Regions from separate parts of the Streptomyces sp. NPDC048255 genome, predicted to be linked through region 2. Evidence: riboswitches for the same ligand, from Rfam matches in the RefSeq annotation. Region 2 holds a riboswitch; each other region holds the start of a gene.
The links. Region 2 has a riboswitch for cobalamin ahead of cobN (cobaltochelatase subunit CobN). Riboswitches for the same ligand answer to the same signal wherever they lie in the genome.

Region 1 (9,811 bases), on a different contig from region 2:
GAGGTGCTGAGCCTGATGGCGGAAGGACGGTCCAACGCGAACCTGGCGGCGCACTTGTTCCTCAGCGAAGCCGCCATCAACAAACACATCGGCAGCATCTTCAACAAACTCGATCTGCCGGTGTACACGGACGGACACCGCCGGGTCCTGGCGGTACTGGCGTTCCTCAGAGCCTGATGCCGTGCCCTCCCCGTTCAGGGGGCCTTGGCGGGTATCGGGCAGGGGATCGGGCCGTCCTCCTCTGACGTCCGTGTGGGGTCGACGTCTTGCCCGAATGCATCGTCCAAGGCAGCCGGATTCAGGGCCTGGCGGACGGCCGTGGTGATGCGATCGACGTCGCCGCGCTCCGCGGCGGGAAGCGGTATGCCGACGGCCTCGCGCGTCGCGGCCGCCGTAGCGAGCAGCCGGGCGGCTGCTCGGTGGTCACCTGCGAGGGCGTGGGCGCCGGCGAGGCCTTCGAAGGCCCGTGCGAGCGCCCGCCGGTTGCCGGTGCGCCGGGCGTAGTCCAGCCCTTCCTCGTGCAACGTCAGCGCGGCGTCGGCGTCGCCCCGCTGTTCGGCGATGAAGCCCAGTTCGGCCAGGATGAACGCGACTCCGAGATCGCCGTCCCACCGGCGGCACCAGTCGAGCCACGCGCGCAGGTGGGTTTCGGCGTCGTCCAGCCTGCCTTGGCGCCGCGCCACCAGGGCCAGGCCGACTTCGGCGAATTCCTCGCCGCGCTGGTAGGCATGCGCGGCCGCGAGGTCCTTGGCACGTCTGTGGAGGATTTCGGCGCGGTCGAGGTCGCCGGTGAGCAGCGCGGTACGTCCCAGCCGCGCCAGCATCTTGGACGCCTCGTTCCACAGCTTCAGCTGCTCGGCCAGCCGGAGCCCTTCCCGGCGCAGGTGTCCTGCCGCGTCGTAGTCTCCGGCGAATTCGGACAGGTCACCTAGAGTGACATTCGCCTGCAACTCGCCCCAGCTGTCGCCGAGTTCCCGAAACAGCGTGGCCGCGTGCTCCGCGTCGGCGCGCGCTCTGTCCGGCTTCCCCTGGTACAGGGCGACCTCGGCCCGGACGGAAAGCGCGGCGGCGGTTCCCCAACGGTCGTCCAGGGTCCGGAACTCGGCATGGGCCTGGTCGGCGAGGTCGAACGTCGCCTCCGCGTCGCCGAACCCGGCCTTGCCCAACGCGACGAACCACCGGGCCCGGGCCCGTCCGGCGGGATCATCACCCATCTCGTAGAGCCTGAGCACGGGTTGGCTCTCGGTGTCGGGAGCGTCGAGGAGCAACAGCGCCATTCCCGCCCGCCACGCGCGAGCCGATGTCCTCAGCCCGGGGTCGCCCCCGGCCGACAGCGCGAGGTCGAGCGAGCGTCTGGCTTCGGCGAAGCGGCCGCGCAGGAACCAGAACCAGGCAGTCGCGTTCGCCAGCCGAAGTGCCGTGTCCGCCCCGTCCCTGCGGACGGCGTGTCCGAGGGCGGCGCGCAGATTGGCGGCCTCGGCGTCCATGCGATCCAGCCAGAGCCGCTGCTGGTGGCCCCGCAGCCGGGGATCGGCGTGTTCGACGAAGTCGACGTAGCAGGTGAGGTGGCGGTCGCGCACGCGCTGTTCGTCCCCGGACTCGACGAGCCGCTCCAGGCAGTAGGCCGCGACGGACTCCAGCAGCCGGTACCGGCCGCTCCGGTGGACGACCAGGGAACGGTCGACCAGCCGCCCGAGCAGACCGAGGACCTCCTCGGTCCGCACGCCCTCGCCCGCACACACCGCCTCGGCGGCCGGCAGATCGCAGCCGTCCGCGGGCACGGCCAGGCGGCGCAACACCACCTGCTCGTTCTCGGTGAGCAGCCCCCAGCTCCAGTCGATCATCGCGCGCAGTGTGCGCTGCCGCGCCGGTACCCCGCGCAGGTCCGCCGCGAGAACCCGGAAGCGGTCGTCGAGGCGGTCGGCGAGTTCTCCCACGTGCATGACGCGTACCCGGGCGGCGGCCATCTCCAGCGCGAGCGGGATTCCGTCCAGGCAGCGGCAGATCGCGGCGACGGCTTCCGCGTTGTCGGGCTCCAGGGCGAAGCCGGGTACGGCGGCTACTGCACGGGCCACGAACAGCCGCACGGCGTTCGACTCTTCCGGCCGGTCGGCGCCCGGTTCGGGCAGGTCCAGTGGAGGGACGGGCCAGGAGTGTTCACCGGTGACCGCCAGCGGTTCCTGGCTGGTGGCCAAGATGCGCAGTCCAGGCGCGGCGCGGAGCAGCAGCGCGGCCAGCTCGGCGACCGGCTCCACGACGTGTTCGCAGTTGTCGAGCAGGAGCAGCATGTGCCGACCCGCGACGGCGTCGGTGAGCCGGGCTGCCAGGGACCGGGCCGCGGCGTGGACGTCGTCCCGCAGTTCGAGCACCGCCGCGACCGCCTCTCGTATGTCGGCGCCGGTGCGTGCTGCGGCGAGCTCCACCAGCCAGGCGCCGTCCGGGAGGTCCCCGGCCCGACGCGCGGCGACCTCCAGTGCCAGCCGGGTCTTGCCGACCCCCGCCCCGGCACGGAGCAGGGGCGTCCGGAATCTTGTCCGACCCGTGATCCGTTTTTCGGACCCGAGCCCCACCGACCCCTCTAATCTGAGCATGTTCAAAAATGGAGGGGAATCCAGAAGTGAAGATCAAGCGTATCGCCGCCGTCGCGGCCGCCGCCGTCGTCGGTCCGGTCCTGCTGACCACGCCCGCGATGGCCGAGGAGCAGAAGCAGCCGGCCGTGACCGTGCCGGACGCCGAGCCGCAGGACGACAAGGCACCGGCCGCCGGGGGAACGGCGGAGGCGCAGAAGCCCGCCGCCACCGGCACTCCGGCCGGGCTGCCGGCCGGCGAGCCCGCGGTGACACCGCCGGCCGTCCCGCAGCCGCCGGCCGCCGGGACGCCCGCACCCCCGGCCGCCAATACGCCCGTACCTCCGGCCGCCGGGACGCCGGCGAAGGACGTCGCGGACACTCCGGCCGAGGACCCCGACGAAGAGCCGCCCACCGGGATCCTCATAGGGCCCGACGTCACCGTGCAGGGGATCCCGAAGACCGGTTTCAAGGCCGACGGCAGCTGGACCCAGCTGACCGTACAGGTCGACAACTCGGGTCACGTCGCGGTTCCGAACTACACCCCCGAGATCACCGTCATGCAGTGGGACGGGAAGATCAAGGCCTCGCAGGTCAAGGTCGAGCAGCGGGTCACCGCCGGGAACGGATCCGTCTCCTGGCAGCCCGCGAAGCTGGTCCACGGCCCGCAGTACGGCCCCGGGCTCGTCTACAAGCTCGGCACGACCGCCTCCGTGGCCGTCGACGCCGTCCACAGCATCGACGTGCGGATCAGCTTCGCCGCGGACACCCCGGTCGTCCCCTTCGACCTCACCTCCGACGGCACGAGCCGCACCGGTGACAAGATCAGCGCCTCCCCCACGACCTGGTACAACACCAGCATCACGGGCGCGACCCCCGACAACGACCAGCCCGTCGTGACCGAAGGCCCCAAGCTCACCATCGACGGCCTGCCGAACGGCCTGGCGGCGGGCGGGGCCTGGCAGGACCTCACCATCCACGTCGACAACTCCGGCAAGCCGGCCCTGGACGACTTCCACCTGTACTTCAGCCTCGCCCGACCCGACTGGGTCCCGATGGACGGCGAGCAGCTGGAGGTCGAGGTCTACGGCAAGAACGGCTGGGAGCGCGCGGAACTCGGCTACAGCGACGGCTACTACGTCGTCAACCACCTCGCCGGCGGCGCCATCCCCGCGGGCAAGACCTTCGACGTCAAGCTGCGCATCCGGTTCACCGCCGATGCCCAGCTCGGCTACGCGCAGTTCCGCGCCTCCGGCACGGTCCTTGAGATCGGCTCGAACATCCGGAGCGAAAGCCGCCCGGTCCTGGTGAAGATCCTGGCCGCCGACCCGAACACCGGCAACCAGCCCAACCCGAACGGCGGCAGCACCACCACGCCGATCAGCAACACCGGCAACACCAACACCACCGGCACCACCACCCAGACCGGCGGCGAGCTCGCCGCCACCGGCGCCGACGCGGCCACCAGCTGGGCGCTCGGGGGCGCCGGCGTGGCACTGGCCATGGGCGCGGCCCTGGTGGCCGGCACCGGCCGCCGTCGCCGTACGACGGCCTGAGCAACCACCCGCGGCATGTGAAGGGGCCTCCAGGGATGTCCTCCCTGGAGGCCTCTCCTCTTGGGCGCTGGTCCCCAGCGCGGCTGGAGAAGTCGGCGTTCACGCGGCGGAGCTCGGCGGCGGCTCGGACGGGTGCGTGCCCCGCCGCCGCGGCGGCCCGCCGTCACGCGTTCGGCCCGATCCGCGTACTGGGCCTGTGCAGGCTGTCCGCCGGAGGAGGCATCCTCGATGCGCGGGGAAAACGCCCTCGGGCTGCGTCGAGAACGCCCCCTCGGGCGCCTTCGGCGGGGCCTTCACGCTGCTCCGCTCCCTGCGGCCACCCCACGGAACGGCGGCTTCGGCAATGCCGTGGACGCGGCCACCTGGGACCTCGCCATCCATAGCCTGACCTGCACTTTTACCTCCAGATACCTAAGATGGGCACGCACGGGCGACGACATGGACGCAGCGTCGGCTGCTTCGGCTGGCTCCGCCCGCAAACCTGCTCAGGACGGCCCAGGGAGGGTGCTTCATGACCGAGTTCGGCAACCCCAGTCAGCCCGCGAACGTGAACGAGTACACCGGCAGCCACATCCAGGTACTCGAAGGCCACGAGGCGATACGCAGGCGCCCCGGCATGTACGTCGGCTCGACCGGCGAACGCGGCCTGCACCACCTGGTGTACGAGGTCGTCTCGTACGCCGTCGACGAGCACCAGGCCGGCCACGCCGACGCCATTGACGTCACGATCACCGCGGACGGCGGCATTCGCGTCGCCGACAACGGGCGGGGCCTGCCCGTCGAGGTGGAGGAGCCCACCGGCAAGTCGGCCGTCGAACTCGAACTGACGGAGCTGTCCTTCGGCTCCAGGCCCCACACCCGCTACGGGGTCTCCGGCGGCCTCAGCGGCCTGGGCCTGTCCGTGGTCAACGCGCTGTCGAGCCGTCTCATGGTCGAGGTCCACCGAGACGGCCGCCGTTGGACCCAGGAGTACGAGAAGGGCGCCCCGGTCACCCCGTTGACGAGGAACGAGGAGACGAGCGAGCACGGCACCACGATCACATTCCTGCCCGACGCCGACATCTTCGAGATCACCCGGTACTCGTTCGCCACGCTGTCGGAGCGCTTCCAGGAACTGGCCTTCCTCAACGGGGGCCTGGCCATCTCGCTCACCGATGAGCGGCCGGAGCGGCCTGTTCGCCACCACCACGCGGACGGCCTCCGGGCCTTCGTCACCCGCCTCAACCCCCACCCCGTGAGTCTCGTCCACTCCCCCGCCATCAGCTTCGAGTCTGAGAACGAGGACCAGACGGTCTTCGTGCAGGTCGCCATGCAGTGGAACACCTGGTCCCCGGGAGAGCTCCACTCCTTCGCGAACAGCACCCGCACCCTCGAGGGCGGGGCCCACGAAGTGGGCTTCCGTACCGCGCTCACGGACCTCGTGAACGACTACGCGCGCCGGCAGGGGCAGCTGTCCGCAGACGACGAGGACATCACGGCCGGAGCCGTCCACGAGGGCCTGACCGCGGTCGTCTCCGTAAAACTCGCCCATCCAGTCTTCGAGGGCGCCACCAAGACCAAGCTCAGGAATCCCGAAGCGGGCGCCTACGTCCAGGAGGTCGTCCGCGAACACCTCACCGACTGGCTGGACCACAACCCGAACGAGGCCGCGTCCATCATCCGCCACATCTTCAATGCCTCTACCGGACGCGCGAGGTAGTGACGAAGATGCCGGTTCACAGGGACTCACGTCCTCCCGGCTGAGCGGTGCACCCCGGCGGCTGTGAGGAGCACCAGCGACGGAAACGCGACAGAGGCGGCGGTGATCCATTCCGTTTCGAGACAGGTCGGCCGAGACCGGGGCGCCCTGCCTGGCGTTCCACATCGGCGGCTCTCGCACCGCCGGCCCCCGCCGTCCCAGGGGCCACCCTGCTGCCTCCCATCGAGATCAACCGGACACCCAACTGCCCACCGGACCCGACATGTCACACCACCCCTGTGATGGATAGCATCACGTGTCCCTGCCCTCCACCCATGCCTCGGAGTCCCCCCATGAACCACATCCCTGGCCTCCCCCTCTCCCGCCGCGGCCTCATACGCACCGGTGTTGGCGCCTCGCTCGCCGCTCTCGGGCTCGCCGCCGGCGCGCAGACCGCTTCGGCTGATGTGACCGCGACCAAGCGGTTCGACCTCGCGCAGCCGTCGCACGACCTGTTCCGGTCCAAGGACACGCACGGTGCGCGGGTCCAGCAGAGCTTCGCCTTCGACTGGGTGAACAAGTTCCTGTTCGTGGCAACCAAGCGGAGTGGAAGCGCCGAGTCCGATGGTGACCTGTGCATCAACAAGATGGACTTCGACGGGAACTACATCTCGTACATGCACCTCAACGGCTTCGGCCACGGCGTCGCCTTCGCCGCGCTGCCGAGCGGTTCCGACACCGAGCTGTGGATCGAGTGCGACGCGAACAGCAAGGGGTACGGCACCGCGCTCGCCCCCATCCGTTTCACCGCCGACACCACCCTGAGCTCGCCGGCTGCCTCGGCCGCCTACCAGCCGATCTCCGGGGCCACCGAGTACACCTGCTCCGTCGACCCGGTCTACCAGCGCATGATCGTGCGCTACCACACCAGCGCCGGCAAGCGCATCGCCGTGTATCCCCTCTCCGCCTTCGAGACGCGCAGCTTCGGCTCGCCTCTGGTCGACTTCAAGCAGCCGACGATCTCCGGCACTCCGCAGGGCTACACGCTCTACGGCTCGTATATGTACTACCTGACGGGTGACGCGTACCCCGGCGACGGCACCCCCACCGGCGACGGCAACTCCTACGTCACCAGTATCGACATCAACACGGGCACCGTGGCGCAGGGCCCCGTCCTTACCAAGGCCGGCTCCACCCTCCACCACCGCGAGCCCGAGGGCCTGGCGATCTACCGCACCGACGCCGGCGAGGCCCGCCTCTTCATCGGCTTCGCCACCGGCGTGGAGGGCGACCGGCGCTCCAGCATCTTCTACAAGAACGCGCTGATCTGAGCCATGTCCTCCCGGCGGCCGGGCGGCGGACCGGCTGAACCTCGACCGGGTCGGGTCCCGGCCGCGTAGGCAGCAGGGGTGTTCCGTCCGGTCAGCAGGCCGGGCCGGGGAGGGACTTGGCATCGTGCCGTCACGGGTAGGCTGTGGGTACAGCTGGTTCGCCCCTGCCACCAGGCAGGACGCGTCGTAAGAGGGAACCCGGTGAGATTCCGGGACTGCCCCGCAGCGGTGAGTGGGAACGACCGCCGTCATAGAGCACTGGACCCGAACGGGTCCGGGAAGCGACGGCCAGTAGGTGTCAGCCCGGTCGGGCGACGTGCCCGCGAGTCCGAAGACCTGCCGCTGTCCGCATGCCGACTCGTCATGCGGTGGTCCCGAAGAACACCCTCCGGGACCCTCTGGCGCGACTCGCGAAGGAGAGTTGACGTGGCCGACCAGACCGCCATCACGGTGAGGTGCGTTTCCAAGGGCCCGGGCGAGTCCCGGGTCACGCTCGCCCACATCATGAGCGAGCACGACACCAACCTCTACGGCACCATCCACGGCGGCGTGGTGATGAAGCTCATCGACGACGCGGCCGCCGCAGCTGCGGGGCGGCACGCCGGCGGTCCCGCCGTCACCGTGGCCGTGGACCGGATGTCCTTCCTGGCGCCGGTGCGCGCCGGTGACCTGCTCAGCGTCGACGCCGAACTGGAACGGGCCGGCCGAACCTCGATGACCGTCACCGTCAGTGTGCGGGCCGAGCGATGGAACGCCTCGGGACCCACGACCGAGGTGGCCACCGCCCAGCTCACCTTCGTCGCGATAGACGCCGACGGCAGGCCGCGCCCCGTCCCGGCTCTCGACGCCTTGGACCCGGCCACCGCGTAGGCGAGTTGGCTCCGACGCCAGCCAGCAGTCTTCCGGCCCGCCCCTAGTGCTGTGGCCGGAGTTCGCCGTGCTGTCCCGTCGGCCGTAGCGCGATCCGCGGCGCGCGACGCTGCGCGCCCCTGTGAGCCCTTCCCGTTCCAGTCGCCTTATTGCGAGAGTTCCGCAGTTGCCCCTAGCGTGCATCAGCGGTCGCGGGATGGCGGGCGGGACTGGACGGATTCCTACGGGCCCTGGCCGCACGCCCTCACTCGGTCCGTCTGCCGACGAGGCGCGAGGACCTTCCGATCCACCTGCGTTGAGAGGAACTCCCATGCTCCGCAACCACCCGAAGTCCGTCCTGTCCGCACTCGCTGTGGCCCTGTTGATATCCGGCTGCGGAGGAGGCACTACATCCACGGCCGGCCCCTCTGCGGGTGCTCCCGCCAAGGGGTTTCCGATCACAGTGAACAACTGCGGCATCACCACGACCTATCAGCGTCCGCCGCAGCGCGCCGTCTCGCTGAACCAGCACGCGACCGAGGTCATGCTCTCGCTCGGCCTGGAGAAGTCGATGGTGGGCACGGGCTATCTCGACGACAAGATCCTCCCCGAGTACCAGGCCGCCTACGACGGCGTAAAGGTCCTCTCCAAGGAGTACCCCTCCTTCGAGGCGCTCCTGGAGGCCGAGCCCGACTTCGTCTACGGCGGGTGGACCTCCACGTTCGACGAGAAGGAGGGACGCAGCCGGGCCGCCTTCACCAAGGCCGGGATCAATACCCACCTCAACAGCGAGGAGTGCCCGACGGGTCCGGTGAACGTGGCCTCCATGGACGAGGAGATCCGCACCCTCGGCAAGATCTTCGGTGTGCCCGAGCGGGCCGAGGAACGGCTGACGACACTGCACGCCACCCTCGACAAGGTGGAGACCGGGCTCGCCGGTGTCACCCCGGTCAAGCTCTTCGTGTACGACAGCGGGGACAAGACGGCCTTCACCGCGGGCGGCAAGGGCATCGGCAATGAGATGATCCGGCGGGCCGGCGGGGTGAACCTCTTCTCCGACCTGGACAAGGCCTTCGGCGACGTCTCGTTCGAGCAGGTGGCGCAGCGTGCCCCCGAGGCCGTCGTCATCTACGACTACGGCGACCAGTCCGTCGAGGACAAGAAGAAGTTCCTGCTCGCCCACCCGGCGCTGCAGGACGTGCCCGCGATCAAGAACCAGAGGTTCGCGGTCCTGCCGCTGTCCTCCACGGTGCTCGGCGTCCGGATGCCGTCTGCCGTCGAGTCGCTGGCGAAGCAGCTCCACCCGGGCCGCGTCCAGTGACGGTTGTGAAGGCCCCGGCGGCCGAGGGGGCCGGCCTCCGCGAGGAGGGCCGGCCCGTCCCCGCGCGGCGCCCCGGGCTCCCGTACGGCCTGGTGCTGACCTTTCTGGGCCTGCTGGTGGCCTGCGCGGCCACGGCCGGGATCGCGGCGGGATCGATCAGCGTGCCGGCCGACCAGGTGTGGAACATCCTGCTGCACCGCGTGCACCCGGCCCTCGCGGAGCCGACGTGGACCCCGGTGCGCGAGACGATCGTCGTGGACGTCCGGCTGCCACGGGTGCTGCTGGCCGGTGTGGTGGGCGCAGGTCTGTCGGTGGCCGGGATGGCGTTGCAGGCGCTGGTCCGCAATCCGCTGGCTGACCCGATGCTGCTGGGTGTCTCGTCCGGTGCGTCGGTCGGCGCGGTGCTCGTCCTGGTCCTGAACCTGACAATGTTCGGGCTGTTCACGCTGCCGGTGGCGGCGTTCTGCGGCGCCTTGGCGGCCTTGGTCGCCGTCTACTTCCTGGCCCGC
Region 2 (9,811 bases):
GGCACCCGGGTCGCGGTCTCGGCCTCCACGGCCAACACCGTGCACGTCCTGGACATCGCCGACGGACGCCAGCTCGGCTCCTTCAAGACCGGGGACAAGCCCCACGAGAACACCTTCACCCGTGACGGCAAGTACCTGTGGAACAGCTCGATCGGCGAGGTGAACACCGCCCTCGACGCACCCTGGCTCGACTGGACGAAGGGCGACCGGAAGATCACCGTGGTCGACGCGCAGACCTTCCGTACCGTCCGGGTGATCGACATGCGGGAGCGGCTGGACGCCTTCGGCCGCCCGGACCTGTCCGACTCGGTGCGGCCGGTGTCCTTCAGCCCCGACGAGTCCAAGCTCTACTTCCAGGTGTCGTTCTTCAACGGCTTCCTGGAGTACGACGTCGCCACCGACCGGATATCCCGCCTCAAGACCCTCCCCGCGAACCCGGCCACCAGCACCGACCGCACCACCTGGGTCAACGACTCCCGCCACCACGGCATGTCCATGAGCCCGGATGGGACCAAGCTCTGCGTGGCGGGCACCATGGACGACTACGCCACCGTCGTGGACCGCGCCACGCTCGCGGAGGGGCCGCTGGTGCCCGCCTCCAAGCCGTACTGGGCGACCGTGAGCGGCGACGGGACGGCCTGCGTGATCTCCGAGAGCGGAGCCGACCGCGTCACGGCCATCGACTTCGCCACGGGCACGGCCCGGGTGTCGGTGCCGGTCGGCGACCACCCGCAGCGCGTCCGGCTCGGCCACGTCCCGGCGGCCTGGCCGGCCGACTAGGTCCTGTGCGGGAACTTCGCGGCAGCGGTCCGGACGGGGACCGCTGCCGCGGGCGCGGGGCGGGCGCGGGGCGGGCGCGGGGCGGACGCGGGGCGGGGCGGACGCGGGGCGAGGGCGGGCGGACGTCAGAGGCCGCGGCCCGCGTAGGCGATCCTCGCCGCGGCCATGCCGAACTCCGAGGACCAGCCCGCCAGGGCCGGCCCGGCGGGCAGCCGGTGCAGGTCTTCCTCGCGGTAACGACGGCACTTCTGGTGCCAGTTGAGGATCCCGGCCAGCCAGTCCTGGAGTTCCCGCACATAGGCGTCGAGCCCGGCGCGGGCCTCCCGGTCCAGCTTCCAGTCGTCGTAGAGCACCGGCAGCTGGGTGGCCACGATGTGCTCGAACTCCTCGGTGCGCTGGGTCATCAGGGCATGGCAGATGCGCAGCGCCTCGGGGTAGCCGATGTCGAAGAAGTTCCGGGTGACGAGCACGTGGTTGTGCACCTCGCCCTCGACCTCGATCTCCTTCTGGTACGAGAAGATGTCGTTGATCAGGCAGGCGGTGTCCATCGCCGCGTTCTCCAGGGAGCGGATCACCCCCGAGGCGTAGATCTCCTCCGGAATGCCCCGGCCCGACAGGCCCAGCCGGCACAGGTACATGGTGAGTTCGCTGCCGAAGGTGTGCCGGCGCATCTCCGCGTAGTCCACCGGGTCCGGGATCCGGTTGGCGATCGAGTTGTCCACCTCCCACACCCAGCTCTCCAGCATGGTGACCAGACAGGTGCGGAACTCCTCCCGGTGCTCGGGGGCCATGGCCGTGGTGGTCCGCACCCACAGGTCGGCGAGCGCCCGCTCCATCGCGGTGAGCGGCTCCGGCTGGTCGGCGTGGTCCACCGGGATCATGGTGATCAGCCGGGCGGTGGCCGCCTTGGCCGCGGGCAGGTTCCTCGGCTGCGCGAACGCCACCGGGTAGTAGTCGTCCCCGTACGTGCCCCAGGTCAGCCAGCAGGCGTTGAGGGCCAGCTGCTCCGCGGTGGCGTCCGGGTCGATCCCGGCCGAGCAGAGCGCGAAGTCGAAGCCCCGCAGCCGCTGTTCGTCCCAGATCGCGGAGGCCGGGTCGCCGGGCTGGGGGTCCACCAGGCCCATCCGGCGGGCCCAGGCGACGGACTCCTCCAGGGCGTGCCGGTGGTGCGGGCTGAGGGACAGCGGGAACGGCATGTAGACGTCGGGGATCACCGACGGGCCGGTCTTCTCGAACGGCACGTGGGTGAAGGAGCGGCGGCGCATCTCGATCGCGCGGGAGGCGAACACCGAGCGCAGGTCCAGGGCCGCGCTGCCCAGCCCGGAAGGCAGGAACGGCAGGGTGAGCGCGGCCGTGGACCGGGCCTCCTTGTTCATGTAGCGGCTGGAGACCATGTGCCACTCGTGTCCGCCGGACTGCCAGTCCTGGAGCCCCTTGGCGTAGGCGAGGACCGCGGCCGCCTCGGCCGGGTCCAGCCCGTGGTCGGCGATCAGCTGCGGGATCTCGGTGAGCGCGGTGTGCTCGAACTGCTGGAGCCGGGAGGTCAGCAGGTCGTTGGAGGCGTCGGCGGCCTCCTGGGTGGAGCAGTCGAGGAAGGTCTCCAGGACCAGGACGGCGTTGGAGAGCTCACCCTCGTCCGCGACCTCGCGCTCGTAGGAGAAGATGTCGTTCCTGATGTGCACGGCGTCGGAGAAGGCGTCGCGCAGCACGCCCAGCGGGCGGGAGCGCGCGATCCGGGCCGGGACCTCGGCGGAGACGTACTCGATCAGGCCGGCCGACCAGGGGGCGCCGCCCACCTTCCGCCGCATCTCGATGTACTCGAGCGGGTTCGCCACGCGCCCGATGTGGATGTTGGCGAGCTCCCACATGGACTCGTTGAGCAGGTTCTTCGTGCTCTCGGAGAACCGTTCCCTCCAGTCCATGGACATGGCCGGTACGGTCCGCTCCCACAGGTCGGCGAGACCGGCCTCCACCGGGTTGGTGGCCTCCGGGAAGCCGTCGGCGAGGTCCATCGGCATGAAGGCGGCGAGCCTTTCGAGGTAGTCGCGGGCGCCTTCGCGGTCCTGGGAGCGCTTGTACATCTCCAGGAAGTGGTCGTCGAAGAAGAACACCCACACGTACCAGTCGGTGACGAGGGACAACGCCTCGCTGTCGCAGTCGGGGTGGGTGTAGGAGCAGAGCAGCGCGTAGTCGTGCGAGTCGAGGTCCCTCTCCTCCCAGACACCGGAACCCTCCAGCATCCCGAGGGCCCGCGCCCACTGCTTGGTGTGGACCCGGGCGTCCTCCAGGTGGGGGTTCAGTCGCGCCGGATAGGGCACGTAGAAATCCGGCAGTTGAAACGGCTGCGTCACGGCTGGGTGAGCCTTTCGTCCATGGGCGCGGGAGCCGGTGGCCCGGCCCCCGCACGAGATCAGCAGTGCCCCTACCCCTGGTGCCATTGGGATAAGGGGGAGTTCACTGCTTCAGGTGACGGAAGGGCTGTTCCGCGGCGTGACGTTCCGCCGGGGGATAGGAGGGGCCGGCGAACGCCGGGCGGACCGGGCCGCCCGGGCGCTCGGTCAGCCGCCGGTTCAGTCCGTCTCGCCCTCGAGGTTGCCCTCCGTGTCCAGGTAGACCTGGCGCAGGGCTTCGAGGATCTGCGGGTCCGGCTTCTCCCACATGCCGCGGGACTCGGCCTCCAGGAGGCGCTCCGCGATGCCGTGCAGGGCCCAGGGGTTGGCCTCCTCCAGGAAGGCGCGGTTCTCCGGGTCCAGGACGTACGTCTCGGTGAGCTTGTCGTACATCCAGTCCGCGACCACGCCCGTCGTGGCGTCGTAGCCGAAGAGGTAGTCCACCGTGGCCGCGAGCTCGAAGGCGCCCTTGTAGCCGTGGCGGCGCATGGCCTCGATCCACTTGGGGTTGACGACGCGGGCGCGGAAGACGCGCGAGGTCTCCTCGACCAGGGTGCGGGTCTTGACCGTCTCCGGGCGGGTGGAGTCGCCGATGTACGCCTCCGGGGCCGTGCCGCGCAGGGCGCGGACCGTGGCCACCATGCCGCCGTGGTACTGGAAGTAGTCGTCCGAGTCGGCGATGTCGTGCTCGCGGGTGTCCGTGTTCTTCGCGGCGACCGTGATGCGCTTGTAGGCCGTCTCCATCTCGTCCCGGGCGGGGCGGCCGTCGAGACCGCGGCCGTACGCGTACCCGCCCCACACCGTGTAGACCTCCGCGAGGTCCGCGTCCGTACGCCAGTCCCGGGAGTCGATCAGCTGGAGGATGCCCGCCCCGTACGTACCCGGGCGCGAGCCGAAGATACGGGTCGTCGCGCGCCGCTCGTCACCGTGCTCGGCCAGGTCCGCCTGGGCGTGGGCCCGGACGAAGTTCTGTCCGGCGGGCTCCTCCAGGGAGGCCGCGAGGCGCACCGCGTCGTCCAGCAGGCCGATCACGTGCGGGAACGCGTCGCGGAAGAAGCCCGAGATGCGCAGGGTGACGTCGATGCGCGGACGGCCCAGCTCCTCCAGCGGGATCGGCTCCAGGCCGGTCACGCGGCGCGAGGCCTCGTCCCAGACGGGCCGGACGCCCAGCAGCGACAGGGCCTCCGCCACGTCGTCGCCGGAGGTGCGCATCGCGCTGGTGCCCCACAGGGACAGGCCGACGGAGGCGGGCCACTCGCCGTTGTCCGTGCGGTAGCGGGTGAGGAGGGACTCGGCGAGGGCCTGTCCGGTCTCCCACGCGAGGCGGGACGGGACGGCCTTCGGGTCCACCGAGTAGAAGTTGCGGCCCGTGGGGAGCACGTTGACGAGGCCGCGCAGCGGCGAGCCGGAGGGGCCCGCCGGGACGAACCGGCCGTCCAGGGCGGAGACCACGTGGGCGATCTCGTCCACCGTGCCGGCCAGCCGCGGGACCACCTCGCGGGCCGCGAAGGACAGCACGTCCGCGACCGGGGCCGGGTGGCCCGCCGCGACCGAAGCCACCGCGTCCAGGGACCAGTTCGCGTCCTCCATCGCCTGGACCAGCGCCCGGGCCGCCTCCTCGACGGCGTCCGCCGAGGTACGGGTGGCCGCGGACTCGTCCAGGCCCAGCGCCTCGCGCAGGCCGGGCAGGGCCGTCGTACCGCCCCAGATCTGACGGGCGCGCAGGATGGCGAGCACCAGGTTGACGCGGGCCGGGCCGGTCGGGGCGCCGCCCAGGACGTGCAGACCGTCGCGGATCTGGGCGTCCTTGACCTCGCACAGCCAGCCGTCGACGTGCAGCAGGAAGTCGTCGAAGCCCTCGTCGTCCGGGCGCTCCTCCAGCCCCAGGTCGTGGTCCAGCTTCGCGGCCTGGATCAGGGTCCAGATCTGCGCGCGGATGGCGGGCAGCTTCGCCGGGTCCATGGCGGAGATCTGGGCGTACTCGTCCAGGTGCTGCTCCAGGCGGGCGATGTCGCCGTACGACTCGGCCCGGGCCATGGGGGGCACGAGGTGGTCGACCAGGGTGGCGTGCACGCGGCGCTTGGCCTGGGTGCCCTCGCCCGGGTCGTTGACCAGGAAGGGGTAGATGAGGGGCAGGTCACCGAGGGCGGCGTCCGGGGCGCAGGACGCGGAGAGCCCCGCGTTCTTGCCGGGCAGCCACTCCAGGTTCCCGTGCTTGCCCAGGTGGATCATCGCGTCGGCGCCGAAGCCGCCGTCCTGCGCGCGCGCCTGGATCCAGCGGTACGCGGCCAGGTAGTGGTGCGAGGGCGGCAGGTCCGGGTCGTGGTAGATCGCGATCGGGTTCTCGCCGAAGCCGCGCGGCGGCTGGATCAGGATCAGCAGGTTCCCGCGGCGCAGGGCCGCCAGGACGATGTCGCCCTCCGGGTTGGCCGAGTGGTCCACGAACATGGAACCGGGGGCCTCGCCCCAGTGCGTCTCGACGCTCTCGCGCAGATCGGCCGGGAGCTGGGCGAACCAGCGCCGGTAGTCGGCGGCCGGGATCCGGACCGGGTTGCGGGCCAGCTGCTCCTCGGTGAGCCACTCCTGGTCGTGGCCGCCGGCCTCGATCAGGGCGCGGATCAGCTCGTCGCCGTCACCGGAGACGAGGCCCGGGATGTCCTCGACGGGGCCGAAGTCGTAGCCGCCGGCGATCAGCGTGCGCAGCAGCTCCACGGCGCTGGCCGGGGTGTCGAGCCCGACCGCGTTGCCGATGCGGGAATGCTTCGTCGGGTACGCGGACAGGACCAGCGCGACCTTCTTGTCGCGGCGGTCGATGTGGCGCAGGCGCGCGTGGCGTACGGCGATCCCCGCGACCCGGGCGGCCCGCTCGGGGTCGGCCACGTACGCGGGCAGGCCGTCCTCGTCGAGCTCCTTGAAGGAGAACGGGACGGTGATCAGGCGGCCGTCGAACTCGGGCACGGCCACCTGGGTGGCGGCGTCGAGGGGGGACAGCCCCTCGTCGTTCTCCTCCCAGTTGCTGCGCGAGCCCGTCAGGCACAGCGCCTGGAGGATCGGCACGCCGAGCGAGGCGAGCGCGCCGGCGTCCCAGGACTCGTCGTCCCCGCCCGCCGAAGCGGTGGCGGGCTTGGTGCCGCCGGCCGCGAGCACGGTGGTGACGACCGCGTCGACGCCCTCCAGCTCCGTCAGCAGCTCCGGCTCGGGGGTGCGCAGGGAGGACACGTAGAGGGGGAGCGCCTGCGCGTCATGCGCCTCGATGGCCTCGCACAGGGTGTGCACGAAGGCGGTGTTGCCGCTCATCTGGTGGGCGCGGTAGTAGAGCACGGCGACCCGGGGGCCGGTGGTGTGCCGCGGGGTGCGCTCCAGGGGGCCCCAGGTGGGGGAGGCGGCGGGCGGCTCGAAGCCGTGGCCGGTGAGCAGGACGGTGTCCGAGAGGAACCGGGCCAGCTGCTCCAGGTTGGCGGGGCCGCCGTGCGCGAGGTAGCCGTGGGCCTCGGCCGCGATGCCGATCGGGACCGTGGAGGCCTCCATCAGCTGGGCGTCCGGAGCCTGTTCGCCGGTCAGGACCACGACCGGGCGGGTCTGGCCGGGGGCCAGGAGCAGGTCGAGGCCGTCCTGCCAGGCGCGCAGGCCGCCGAGGAGGCGTACGACGACCAGGCCGACTCCGTCGAGGAGGCCGGGGAGGTCGTCCAGGGGAAGGCGGGAGGGGTTCGCGAACCGGTACGGCACGGGGCCGTCCGCCGTGTTCGCGGCGCGGGCGCTGAGCAGATCGGTGTCGGACGTCGACAGCAGCAGGATCATGCGGCGGCAGGCCTTCCTCGGGGTTTCCGCGCCCCGGGCAGTGAGGACAGCGGGAGTTCCTGACTCACCCGGCGGATCGCTCCGCGAGGTTCACAGTGGCGGGACCGCGCCGGAATCGCACCGGGCTTCCTCCCATGTCGCCGTCCTCGGCGATGACGGGCCGAATGGCCCGTCGGGAGGTCATCTTAGGTGGCGTTTTCCCAGGCCGGCTGTACGGGGGCGCTGCGCCGGCTCGGGCGGTTGTGTGGTGGGGCGGCGCGTGCGGTCGCGCTGCGCTGGCTTGGGCGGTTTTGCCGTCTGGTGCGGTGCTTTGGCGTGGCGCTTTGCTGGCTTGGGCGTCTGCGTTTGGGTGCGGCGCCGTTGCCGGGGTTCTGCGGTCGCGCTGCGCTGGCTGGGCGGATTGGGGGCTTGGGTGCGGCGCCGTTGCCGGGGCTCTGCGGTCGCGCTGCGCTGGCTGGGCGGATTGGGGGCTTGGGTGCGGCGCCGTTGCCGGGGCTCTGCGGTCGCGCTGCGCTGGCTGGGCGGATTCGGGGCTTGGGTGCGGCGCCGTTGCCCGGGGCTCTGCCCCGGACCCTGCGCCTCAAACGCCGGCGGGGCTGGAATGGCCGGGGCTTCGGCCCAGTCAGGGGGCGGGGCTGGAATGGTCCGGGGCCGGAATGGTCCGGGGCTTCGGCCCGGTCAGGGGGTGGGGTGGGAATCGTGGGTATGCTCGCGGCCATGTCCAAGCCGCCCTCCGCCGTATCGCGGGACGAACCCGTCATACGGGACCGGGGTGACGCCTGTCCGGGCGCGCTGCGCCTGCACGCGGCCGACGACGGGTTCCTCGCGCGGGTCCGGATCCCCGGCGGGCTGCTCGCCGCCCGGCAGGCCGCCGCCCTCGGGCTCGCCGCCGACCGGTTCGGCGACGGGCACCTGGAGCTCACCTCGCGCGGCAACGTGCAATTGCGCGGCCTCCGCGAGGGGTGCGGCGCCGGGCTGGCCGAGCTGCTGGACTCCGTCGGGCTGCTGCCCGCGCCCTCGCACGAGCGGATCCGGAACATCGTCGCCAGCCCGCTGGCGGACCCCGCCCCGGTACGCGCCCTGGACCGGGAGCTGTGCGCCGACCCCGAGGCTGCGGCGCTCTCCGGCCGGTTCCTGTTCGCCGTGGACGACGGGCGCGGGGACGTGGCCGCCCTCGGCCCCGATGTGACCCTCCTCGCGCAGCCGGGCGGGCGGGTGCTGATCCGGCTCGGCGCGTCGCCGGACGCCGCCGAGGTGGCCGCCGCCGATGCCGCGCGGGCCGCGCTGGAGGCCGCCCACCACTTCCTCGACGCCGCGGCCGCCGCCGGCACCCGGGCCTGGCGGATCGCCGAACTGCCCGCCGAACACGCTCTGGACGGCCAGGAGTTCACCGCCCGCCTGGCCCGCCGGGGCATCCCCGCCCGGTACGTCCCCGACGCGCCCCGCCCGTACGCGGACCCGCCCGCGCCCGGGGCGCACGGGGACGCGCTCTGCGTCCTGGTCCCGCTCGGCCGGCTCAGCACCGAGCAGTGGCGGGAGCTGCCCGGCGAGCTGCGGATCACGCCGTGGCGCAGCATCCTCGTCACCGCCCCGGCCGGCGCCCGCCCCGCCGGGCTCGTCACCGCGCCGGGCAGTGCCTGGGAGTCCGTCACCGCCTGTACGGGCCGGCCCGGCTGCGCCAAGTCCCTCGCCGACGTACGCGCCGACGCGCGGGCCGTCGCCGAGCGGGCGCGGGGGCCGCTGCCCGTCCACTGGTCCGGCTGCGAACGCCGCTGCGGGCACCCCCGCGGTACGGCCTGGGTGGACCTGGTGGCCACGCCCGACGGGTACCGGCTCGGCGCGGACCCGGTGGCACCCCACGAACTCGCCGCGGCCCTCGCCGCCGCGCGCAACCAACCCCGAGTGTCCGAAGCCGCAGTGAAGAAATGAGCGAGTACACCGTGTTCGAGTACGAGAAGGACGGCGCCGCGATCTACCGCCAGTCCTTTGCCACGATCCGCGCCGAGGCGGACCTTTCGAGGCTGCCCGCCTCGGTCGCCCAGGTCGCGGTGCGCATGATTCACGCCTGTGGCATGACCGACCTCCCGAAGGACCTGGGGTACACCCCGGAGGTGGTGCTGCGGGCCCGCGCGGCCCTGGAGGCCGGCGCGCCGATCCTGTGCGACGTGCAGATGGTCGCGAGCGGGGTCACCCGTAAGCGGCTGCCCGCGGACAACGACGTGATCTGCACCCTCTCCGACCCGGCCGTGCCGGAACTCGCCGCGAAGATGGGCACCACCCGCAGCGCCGCCGCGCTCGAAGTCTGGCGTGACCGGGGCCTGTTGGAGGGCTCCGTGATCGCCGTCGGCAACGCGCCCACCGCGCTCTTCCGGCTGCTGGAGATGATCGAGGAGGGCGCCCCGCGCCCGGCCGCCGTCATCGGCGTACCCGTCGGCTTCATCGGCGCCGCCGAGTCCAAGGACGCCCTCGCCGCGCACCCCTCCGGCCTCGACCACCTGATCGTGCGGGGCCGGCGCGGCGGCAGCGCCATCGCGGCCGCCGCCGTCAACGCCATCGCGAGCGTGGCCGAATGAGCGACACCGTCAAGGGGCGCCTGTACGGGGTCGGCCTCGGGCCCGGCGACCCGAACCTGATGACCCTGCGCGCCGTCCAGGTGATCGGCGAGGCCGATGTCGTCGCCTACCACAGCGCCCGCCACGGCCGTTCCATCGCCCGCTCGATCGCGGCGGGCCACCTGCGCGCGGACCACATCGAGGAGCCGCTGGTCTACCCGGTCACCACCGAGACCACCGACCACCCCGGCGGCTACCAGGGCGCGATGGAGGAGTTCTACGAGTCCGCCG
Region 3 (9,811 bases), on a different contig from region 2:
ACTTCGAATGATGCGTCGGCTGTGATCGTCACCTGTGTGATCGCCCTCATTGCCGCTTGTCCCTGGGAGCCCTGCGCTCCTGGTGTGGCGGCAATGTCGGTACGTTATGCCGTGGTGCCGGAGCGTGACAAGTCCGGGCCGGATTTGTTGGCTGGAATTATCGCTTCCGCATTACGGAAGGGTAATGGAATTTCTATCTGCCGCTCGAACGGGACCCGCGGCGGGGGAGCTCCGCGCAGGCCGCTACCCTGAGCCGGTCAACAAGCACCAAGAAGGGGTGGACCCAGTGGCGGACATCGAGAGCGCACGGACGACGTTCGGCAAGTTCGACGTGAACGGTGACGGCTTCGTCACGGCGGACGAGTTCCGGGCGGCCCTGGCGGCCATGGGCGACCCGTTCGTCACCGGCCCGGTCGCGGACGCCGTCATCGCCGCGAAGGACGCGAACGGCGACGGCCTGCTGAGCTTCGACGAGTTCTGGGCCTCCCTGAACAAGTAGGCCCGCCTGGACAGGTAGGGCCCGGCTGAACGAGCAGGGCCCGCCTGAACGAGCAGGGTCCGGCTGAACGAGCAGGCCCGCTCCGGCCCCACGTCCGGCCCCACGCGCCGTCGCCCCACCTGCCCGGGGCGGGGGCGCGTCAGGCCGTCGTGGTGCCGTCCGGCGGCGTCATGTCCTCGACCTCCGCCAGGGCCTCCTCCAGCCAGCTCAGCCAGAACGTCTCCAGGGCGATCCCGCCGTGCAGGACGAGCCGGCGCAGCCGGTCCTCCACCGCGGCGCGCTCCGGCGGGAAGTCCTTCGCCTCGATGGCCTCGTACTTCGCCAACTGCTCCCGGTGCAGCTCCAGATGGCGCCGCAGCTCGGGCCCGAGCCGGGGCGGCCCGACGACCGCCGCCGCGCGGATCCGCAGCAGCAGCGCGTCGCGCAGCGGTTTGGGGTCCTGGCTCTCGTCGACCCACCGCGCCAGCTCCGCGCTGCCGTCGGGCAGCACCTCGTACTCCTTCTTCTGCCCGCGGACGGGCACCTCGCTGGGCAGCTCCCGGATCAGCCCGGCCTCCTCCAGCCGGCCCAGCTCCCGGTAGATCTGCTGGTGCGTGGAGGACCAGAAGTACCCGATCGACTTGTCGAAGCGCCGGGTCAGCTCCAGCCCCGACGAGGGCTTCTCGAGGAGGGCGGTGAGGATGGCGTGCGGGAGCGACATGCGGCCATCCTAGGGAGTGCCGTCCCGGCGGGCCCTGACGCCCGCGGGGGAGGGTCTAGCGCCAGGCGGCCAGCGCCTCCGGCACGCGCGGACCGGGGGTGTGCGCGTCGAGGAAGCCGTGGGCGCGCAGGAACGCGGTGACCGCCGGGGACCAGGCCTGGCGCAGGCCCGCCGAGGCGAGCAGTTCCGGGTCCGACAGGAGGTCCCGCGCCGCCCCCGTCCGGATGCCCGACGGGGTGAGGACCGCCGCGTCGTCGGCCCAGCGGACCGCCAGCTCCACGTCGTGGGTGGCCATCACCACCGTGGTGCCGTCCGCCCGCAGCCCCGCCAGCACGTCCAGCAGGCGCTCCTGCCCGTCCGGGTCCAGCCCGGCCGTGGGCTCGTCCAGGATCAGCACGCGCGGAGCCATCGCCACCGCCCCCGCGATCGCCGCGCGCTTGCGCTGCCCGTACGACAGCAGGTGCGTCGGGCGATCCCGGAGCGCGGTGATGTCCAGCGACGTCAGGGCGGAGTCGACCCGCCGGCGGACCTCCGGCGCGGGCAGGCCCAGGTTCATCGGGCCGAAGGACACGTCCTGTTCGACGGAGGCCGCGAACAGCTGGTCGTCTGGGTCCTGCACCACCAGCTGGACGCCGGTCCGCAGCCGGGTCAGACCCTTCCGGTCGTACGCCACCACCGCTCCGTCGAGCCGCAGTTGACCCGAACCCGGCCGCAGACCCCCGCTCAGCAGCCGCATCAGCGTGGTCTTGCCACTGCCGTTGCGGCCCAGCAGGACCAGCGCGCGGCCCTCCTCGATGGCGAAGTCCACGCCGGACAGCACGGACGGCCCGTCCTCGTAGGCGTAGCCCGCGCCGACCAGTTCCACCAACGGGGTCACAGATACAGCTCCTTCAGTACGAGGGTCAGGACGGCCAGGCCGGTCAGCAGCGCGCCGGAGCCGGCCAGGAACCGCCAGGACAGCGTCGCCTCCGGTACGAGCACCCGCAGCGCGCCGTCGTAGCCGCGCCCGGCCAGCCCGTCCTGGAGCCGCGCCGCACGGTCGAAGGCCCGTACGAACGAGGTCGCCGCCAGCCCTGCCAGCGAACGCCACACCGCCGCCCGGCCGCGCTGCCCGAGACGGGCCGCCTGGGCCCGGCGGATCTGGGCCATCGAGTCCAGCAGCAGGAACCCGATCCGGTACATGACCAGGGCCACGTCCACCACGGGAGCCGGCACCCCGGCCCGCACCAGCCGGGGCAGTACGTCCGAGACCGGGGTGGTGAAGGCGAACAGCAGCACCCCGAGGGAGGCCGCCGAGGTGCGCAGCAGCAGTTCCGCCGCGTGCCGGGGGCCGTCCGGGGCGAGCACCACGAACCCGGCCGGCCCGCCCACCGAGACCAGCAGCGGCAGCGCCCCGGTGAAGCAGAAGCCGAGCGGGATCCGGAAGGCCCGCCACAGCTGCCGTCCGGACACCCCGGCGGGCCCGAGGAGCACCGCCAGGGTGGCGGCGGCGACCAGCGGCCCGCCGGGCCAGGGCGGCAGGCACACCGCCGTGACGGTCAGCCCGATCCCCAGCAGGGCCTTCTCCAGGGGATGGCGGTGACGCCAGCGGCTGCTGTGCGCCGCCACGTCGATCGGCAGCACCGCCTACGACTCCGCGGCGGTGCCCGCCGTACCCGCCGGAGCGGCGGCGGCCGGGGCTGCCGTGGCCGCCGCGGCGGCAGCGGCCTGGCGGCGGCCCTTGCGGACTCCGAAGTAGTACGCGAGCACGCCCGCGCCGAGCGCCGCCTGGAGGGCGAACAGCGCCGACTCGATCTCGCCGGAGGGGGGCTCGTAGAGCGGTGTGAACCACGGCTCGTAGTCCGGCTTCAGCTCGGTGATCGCCGCTTCCGCCTGCGCGTCCGCACCCGTGAACGGCTCCTCCTTGCCCTCGCCGAGCCCCAGCGCGAGCGGGAGCACGGCCAGCGCCGCCACCAGGAGCAGCAGCAGGGTGTTGATCTTCGCGTTCCTGGTCATCGGGCCACCGCTTCCTGGTCGGTCTCCTGCTTCGCCTTGCCCCCGGTCAGCTTGGCGACGCCGAGGCGCACCATGTCGGACTTGCTGGACTGCATCAGCAGCCGTACGACGAGGACGGTCAGCAGCCCCTCGCTCACGGCGAGCGGGATCTGGGTGACCGCGAAGATGCCCGCGAACTTCTCCAGGGAGCCCACGAAGCCGCTGCTCGCGTCCGGGAAGGCCATCGCCAGCTGGACGGAGGTCACGCAGTAGGTCACCAGGTCGGCGAAGAAGGCGCCGAAGAAGACGGTCACCATCAGCGGCAGGTCGAACTTCCGCAGGAGCCGGTAGACGCCGTAGCCCGCCCAGGGCCCGGCGATCGCCATCGAGAAGACGTTGGCGCCGAGGGTGGTGAGCCCGCCGTGCGCCAGCAGCAGCGCCTGGAAGAGCAGGGTGATGGTGCCGAGCACCGCCATGATCGGCGGCCGGAACAGGATGGCCCCGAGCCCCGTACCGGTGGGGTGCGAGCAACTGCCCGTCACCGAAGGGATCTTCAGGGCGGACAGGACGAAAGTGAACGCTCCGGACGCGCCGAGGAGCAGGGTGCTCTCCGGGTTGGCCTTCACCTCGCGGGTGAGGGCGCGCACGCCGTGCACGACAAAGGGAGCGGACGCGGCGCCCCAGGCGACCGCGTGCAAGGGGGGCAGAAACCCCTCGGCAATATGCATGAGTAGGGAGACCTCTCCAGCACCTCGTGGATGGACAACGCGCCCCGGCCGGTCTCCTGGCTCACGGGTACTGATGCCCGGACTCCGCCTTCCCGGGGCCGTGCGGTCTCCCGCGCGGGCCCAGTGGCTTCCCGCAGGAGTGGAGCCGGACTTCCCGATCACAGTGGCGAGGGCCGCACCGGTTTCACACCGGTTTCCCGAACACCAAGGCCCGCTGACCCTAGTCGGCCGCGCGGACGGGTACCAACCCACCCTCGGAACCGCCGGCGGAGCTCGGATTCCGCTTGCGCTCACTGTGCGTGTTCGACCCGCTACCATATGCACCAACAACCGCACCTGACGAGGGAGTTCCGCATGTCCGTGACCGCCGAGGACTGGCTGCCCCGCATCGCCGCGCTGTTCCGCGCGTACGACCTGGACGGCGACGGCCAGCTCGGCCGCGAGGACCTGATCGCCTACGCCGGACGGCTGGCCGAGCAGCTCACCGAGCCCGGGGACACCCGCCGCCGGGCCGCGCTGTACGACGTGTACGCGGAACTGTGGACCCAGCTCCAGGCCGCCGCCGACACCGACCGGGGCGGCCGCATCAGCGAGCAGGAGTTCGTCGCGGCAGCCGCCCGTGACGCCTTCGACGGGGACGCCTCCTTCCGCGCCTCCACCCTGCGCGCCCTCGACGCGCTCGCGGACGCCCTCGACCGGGACGGCGACGGCCGCATCGACCGGGAGGAGTACGAGCGGATCTTCGGCGCGACGGGTCTGTCCGGCGCCACGGACGCCCTGGCCTTCGACAGCGTCGACGCCGACGGCGACGGGTCCGTCAGCCGCGAGGAACTGCGCGCCGCAGCCGTGTACCTCTTCCCGCTGGCCGACCCCAGCTGGCTGAGCGGCGGGGGCGCCCGCCCCGACCGCCCGCGCGGCATCGCCCTGGTCGCCCACGACTCCCGCAAGGCCGACCTGCTGGCCTGGACGGAGCGCCGGGCCGCCGACCTCAAGCCGCACCGCCTCTACGGCACCGGTACCACCGGCACCCTGATCAACCGTCTGATCGGTCTGGACGTCACCCCGCTGCGCAGCGGCCCGCTCGGCGGCGACCAGCAGATCGGGGCCCTCGTCACCCAGGGTGAGATCGACATGCTGGTCTTCTTCTTCGACCCGCTCGCCTCGCACCCGCACGGGGACGACGTCCGCGCGCTGATCCGCCTCGTGGCGCTGGCCGACGTCCGGCTCGCGCTGAACGCGGCGAGTGCGGACGCGATGATCGAAAGCCTCTAGGGAGTGCCACGGGCGGGCGCGGTCGGCTGGCGTCCGCGCCCCACGCTGCGCAGGCTGAGGGGGTGGCTGCCGACTACGACTACTCCGACCTGACCGCCGTCTACGTGAACTGCACGCTCAAGCGCTCGCCCGAGACCAGCAACACCGAAGGTCTGATCGACAAGAGCCGGGCGGTCATGGAGGCGGCCGGTGCCCGGACCTCCCTGATCCGCGCCGTCGACCACGACATCGCGACGGGCGTCTGGCCGGACATGACCGAGCACGGCTGGGAGAGCGACCAGTGGCCGGTCCTCTACAGCCAGATCATGGACGCCGAGATCCTGGTGCTCTGCGGCCCCATCTGGCTCGGCGACAACAGCTCGGTGATGAAGCAGGTCGTCGAACGCCTCTACGCCTGCTCCTCGATCCTGAACGAGCAGGGCCAGTACGCCTACTACGGCCGCGTGGGCGGCGCTCTGATCACCGGCAACGAGGACGGCGTCAAGCACTGCGCCATGAACGTGCTCTACAGCCTCCAGCACCTGGGCTACGCGATCCCGCCGCAGGCCGACGCGGGCTGGATCGGCGAGGCCGGGCCCGGCCCCTCCTACCTGGACCCGGGCTCGGGCGGCCCCGAGAACGACTTCACCAACCGGAACACCGCCTTCATGTCGTGGAACCTGATGCACCTGGCCGCCCTGCTCAAACGCTCCGGCGGCATCCCGGCGCACGGCAACCAGCGCTCGCTGTGGGACGCGGGCTGCCGCTTCGACTTCCCCAACCCCGAGCACCGCTGAAGCCCCGTTACACCGGCACCTCCGCCAGCGTCGACTCCAGCCGCGCCAGCAGCGGCCGTGCGTCCATCCGGCGGCAGCTCGCGAGGGCCTCCTCCAGTACGGCCCGGGCCCCGGCCGCGTCGCCCGAGGCCAGCAGGGCGCGCGCCAGCGGCTCCACCGCCAGGGCCCGCACCAGGCTCTGCCCCGAGCGGCGGCCCAGCTCGTCCGCCGCCCGCAGCTGACGCAGGGCCTCGGCCGCCTCCCCCCGGTCCAGGGCGATCCGGCCGAGCCCGATGCGGGCCGCGCTCTGCCCGGCCAGGTCGCCGCTGCCCCGGGTGTGGGCCAGGACCTCCCGGAAGCCCGCCTCGGCCTCGTCCAGCCGGCCGAGGGTCCGCTGGGCGTCGGCGACCCAGCGGAGCATGCACATCCGGGGCCAGGCCGCGCCGCCCAGCTCCGCCACCGCCAGGGCCTCGCGCAGCACCGGCAGGGCGTGCCCGCCCTCGCCGCGGGCGAGCAGCACCTGGCCGATGCCGCGCAGCGCGTGGGCCTGGCCGTAGCGGTCGCCCGCCGCCTCGAACACCACCGCGATCCGCCGGCACCGCCGCATCGCCTCGTCGAGCCGGCCCTGGATCCGGTCCAGGTAGGAGAGCAGCCAGCCCGCGTACGCCGCCCCGTGCGCGTCGCCGAGCTCCTCGAACAGCGCCTCCCCGGCCGTCAGTACGGCCCGGGCCGGCCCCCACTCCTCGCGGCAGGTCCGGTGCCGGCCCAGCCCGACCAGCATCACCGCCTCCCCGGTGCGGTCCCCGGCGGCCCGCGCGGCGGCCAGCCCGAGCTCCTGGACCGTCTGCCAGCCGGCCAGGTCGCTGCGCAGGTCGAAGAGGTACTCCCCGGCCGCCGCGAGCTCCCAGCAGGCGTATGGGTCCACCCGCGCGGCCTGCCGTACGGTCGCCACCAGCGCCTCCCGCTCCGCCCCCAGCCAGCGCACCGGCTCGGCCCGCGGCCCCGCGAGCACCGCCGGGTCCGGTACGCGGGCGGCCGTCCGGCCGCCGAGCCCGGGGTAGTCCAGGCCCTGGTGGGCCCGCCGCCCCTCGCGCACCAGCGCCACCCAGCAGGACAGCACCCGGCGCAGCGGCTCGGCCCGCGGCGGCCCCGCGAGCTCCCGGCCGAAGGCGCGGACCAGGTCGTGCATCCGGTAGCGCTGCTGCCCCGCCTCGTCCCGGCCGGCCACCTCCAGCAGGTGCGCCGCCACCAGGGCGTCCAGGGCCTCCTCCGCCGCGCCGAGGCGGCACCCCAGCACGGCCGCCGCCGTCCAGGCCGCGCAGTCCGGGGCGTCGAGCAGGGCGAGCCCGCGCAGCAGGGCCCGGGCCTCGCCCGGGAGCGCGCGGTAGCCGAGCCGCAGCCCGGCCCGCACCCCGTCGAGCACGTCCAGCCGGGCCCGTTCGTCGCCCAGCCGGGCCGCCAGCCGGGCCAGTTCCCGGTGCGGCAGCGCGGCCAGTTCGGCCCCGACGATCCGCAGGGCGAGCGGCAGCCGCCCGCACAGCCGCACCAGCTCCCGCGCCGCCTCCGCCTCGGCGGCCACCCGCCGCGCCCCGGCGATGTGCGCCAGGAGCCCGAGCGCGTCCCGCTCGTCCAGGAGCGGCAGGCCAAGGGCGACCCGCAGGTCGAGCCCGGTCAGCCGGTGCCTGCTGGTGACCAGTACGGCGCAGCCCGCCCCGGGGAGCAGGGGTTCGACCTGGGCCTCGCCGCCCGCGTTGTCCAGGACCACCAGCACCCGACGCCCCGCGAGCAGGCTGCGGTACAGGGCCCCGCGCTCCCCGGCGTCCGCGGGCACCGCCCGGCCGTCCACGCCGAGGCCGCGCAGGAAGCCCGCCAGGACCTCCGCCGGGTCCGCGGCCGCCGTGGGGTCGGCGCCGCGCAGGTCGGCGTAGAGCTGCCCGTCGGGGAACTCCTCGCGCAGGCCGTGCGCGACCCGCAGGGCGAGCGCGGTCTTGCCGATGCCGGGCGGCCCGGTGACCAGGCAGACGCCGCCCTCGGCGGCGCGCAGCCCGCGCCGCAGGGTGCCGGCCTGGCTCTCCCGCCCGACCAACGCCAAGGTCTGGGCGGGGAGTTGGGCCGGGACGGCGGGGCCTCGGGGCGGTTCGGCCCGCGGGGGCGGGGCGCTGCCGGTGCCGTGCAGCTCGGCCCGCGAGAGCGGGGCGTCGCCGGTCCCGTGCGGTGCGGCCGGCACCCGTACCGGCCGCGGCCCGCGCAGTGCAGGGGCGTCGGCGAGGACCGCCGCGTGCAGGGCCCGCAGTTCCGGGCCGGGATCCAGGCCCGCCCGGCCGGCGAGGTGCCGGCGGGCCCGGTCGAAGGCCTCCAGCGCCTCCCCGCGCCGCCCCGACCGGTACAGGGCCAGCATGTGCAGCTCCACCAGCCGTTCCCGTAAGGGGTGTTCGGCCGTCAGCCCGGCCAGCTCGGTGCACACCCGGGCGTGTCGGCCCAGCTCCAGATCCGCGGCCAGCGCCCGCTCCACGCAGTCGAGCCGCTCCTGCTCCAGCCGGGCCGCCGCCGACTCGAAGATCCGCCCGCGCAGCCCGCCCAGCGCGACGGGGCCCCGCCACAGCTCCAGCGCCCCGCCGAGCAGCCGCCGCGCCTCGGCCGGGTCGGCGGCGGCTTCCGCAGCCGACCGCAGGTGCGCGAACTCCCGTACGTCCAGAGCTGCTTGACCGGGATCCAGGACGAAGCCGGCCTCCGTGCGGCTCACGGAGGCGCCCGAGCCCGCGAGCCGTCTCCGCAGCGCACCCGCCGCGTTCTGCAGCTGCTCCCGCGCCGTGGCCGGCGGGTCGTCCCACACCGCCTGCGCCAGCCCGGCGGCCGGCACCACCCGGCCCGCCTCCAGCGCCAGCGCCGCCAGCACGCGCCGCCCGCGCGGCCCGGCCAGCTCCAACGGCCGGTCGTCCAGGGTGACGAGCACCGGGCCCAGCAGGGAGAAGACCAAGGCCATGGCGGACTCCGCGGCACTGCGTGGTGGACGGATGGCCGGCGGATGGGCCGCCGGTGGGCGCCGATCGTAGCCTCTCGCCACCCGCCGGAGCAGGGGTGGATCCCCTTCCGCTTCGGCTGCCACCCAGAGAGGACACCCCCATGCCCCTCCGCACGCGCACCGCCTCCCGGGGCGCCGCGCTGCTGACCGTCGCGCTGCTCGCCCTGGCCGGACTCACCGCCCCCGAGGCCTCGGCCGCCCCCGCCGGGCCCACCGTCGCGGTGGCGATGGGCGACAGCTTCATCTCCGGCGAGGGCGGCCGCTGGCTCGGCAACACCGACCGCTACCAGGGCGCCCGCAACGGCACCGACCGGGCCTGGACCGGGGGTTCGGACTACGACCCCGCCAAGGTCTACGGAGCCACCGGCGAGGTCGGCGGCTGCCACCGCTCCGACGTCTCCGAGATCGCCACCGCCCCGCTGCCCGGCATCGAGCAGCGGGTCAACCTGGCCTGCTCGGGGGCCGAGACGGCAACGTCCTGAGCGCGGCGGCGGGCGGGCAGCCCTACCAGGGGGAGGCCCCGCAGACCGATCAGCTGGCCGCCGTGGCGCGGACCTCGCGGGTCAGGCTGATCGCCCTGTCCATCGGCGGCAACGACCTCGGCTTCGGCCGGATCATCGGCGACTGCGCGTACGACTGGTACTTCAAGCGGCTGTGCTGGAAGAAGCAGGCACCGGTGGTCGAGCACCAGCTGCCGGGCGTGAAGGTCAAGGTCACGGCGGTCGTGGACGACATCCGGGCCACGATGCGGGCCGCCGGGTACGCGGACGGCGACTACCGGCTCGTCCTGCAGTCCTACCCGTCGCCGATCCCGGGCGGGGAGTCCTTCCGGCTGGACCAGAACGACTCGGACCGGATGTT

Region 1: another riboswitch for cobalamin. It lies ahead of AB0D94_RS30605 (acyl-CoA thioesterase); the one in region 2 lies ahead of cobN (cobaltochelatase subunit CobN).
Region 3: another riboswitch for cobalamin. It lies ahead of AB0D94_RS06320 (energy-coupling factor ABC transporter permease); the one in region 2 lies ahead of cobN (cobaltochelatase subunit CobN).

Annotation. Positions count from the first base shown of each region.
Region 1 is NZ_JBEZMA010000056.1:6,617-16,427, reverse strand. Features, by position in the region: gene AB0D94_RS30630 (response regulator transcription factor) at 1-177, shown strand, start outside; gene AB0D94_RS30625 (tetratricopeptide repeat protein) at 195-2,591, opposite strand; gene AB0D94_RS30620 (hypothetical protein) at 2,618-4,123, shown strand; gene AB0D94_RS30615 (ATP-binding protein) at 4,635-5,822, shown strand; gene AB0D94_RS30610 (teichoic acid biosynthesis protein C) at 6,155-7,132, shown strand; cobalamin riboswitch at 7,270-7,491, shown strand; gene AB0D94_RS30605 (acyl-CoA thioesterase) at 7,559-8,002, shown strand; gene AB0D94_RS30600 (ABC transporter substrate-binding protein) at 8,313-9,302, shown strand; gene AB0D94_RS30595 (iron ABC transporter permease) at 9,308-9,811, shown strand, end outside.
Region 2 is NZ_JBEZMA010000022.1:99,807-109,617, forward strand. Features, by position in the region: gene AB0D94_RS19335 (YncE family protein) at 1-780, shown strand, start outside; gene AB0D94_RS19340 (germacradienol/geosmin synthase) at 906-3,131, opposite strand; gene cobN (cobaltochelatase subunit CobN) at 3,351-6,968, opposite strand; cobalamin riboswitch at 7,001-7,158, opposite strand; gene AB0D94_RS19350 (cobalamin biosynthesis protein CobG) at 7,686-8,897, shown strand; gene AB0D94_RS19355 (precorrin-8X methylmutase) at 8,894-9,541, shown strand; gene AB0D94_RS19360 (precorrin-2 C(20)-methyltransferase) at 9,538-9,811, shown strand, end outside.
Region 3 is NZ_JBEZMA010000004.1:206,199-216,009, reverse strand. Features, by position in the region: gene AB0D94_RS06350 (tRNA-dependent cyclodipeptide synthase) at 1-32, opposite strand, end outside; gene AB0D94_RS06345 (EF-hand domain-containing protein) at 287-499, shown strand; gene AB0D94_RS06340 (PadR family transcriptional regulator) at 639-1,199, opposite strand; gene AB0D94_RS06335 (ATP-binding cassette domain-containing protein) at 1,255-2,076, opposite strand; gene cbiQ (cobalt ECF transporter T component CbiQ) at 2,073-2,822, opposite strand; gene AB0D94_RS06325 (energy-coupling factor ABC transporter substrate-binding protein) at 2,826-3,194, opposite strand; gene AB0D94_RS06320 (energy-coupling factor ABC transporter permease) at 3,191-3,901, opposite strand; cobalamin riboswitch at 3,930-4,125, opposite strand; gene AB0D94_RS06315 (methylglyoxal synthase) at 4,256-5,173, shown strand; gene AB0D94_RS06310 (flavodoxin family protein) at 5,236-5,949, shown strand; gene AB0D94_RS06305 (BTAD domain-containing putative transcriptional regulator) at 5,957-8,911, opposite strand; gene AB0D94_RS06300 (hypothetical protein) at 9,052-9,432, shown strand; gene AB0D94_RS06295 (hypothetical protein) at 9,495-9,811, shown strand, end outside.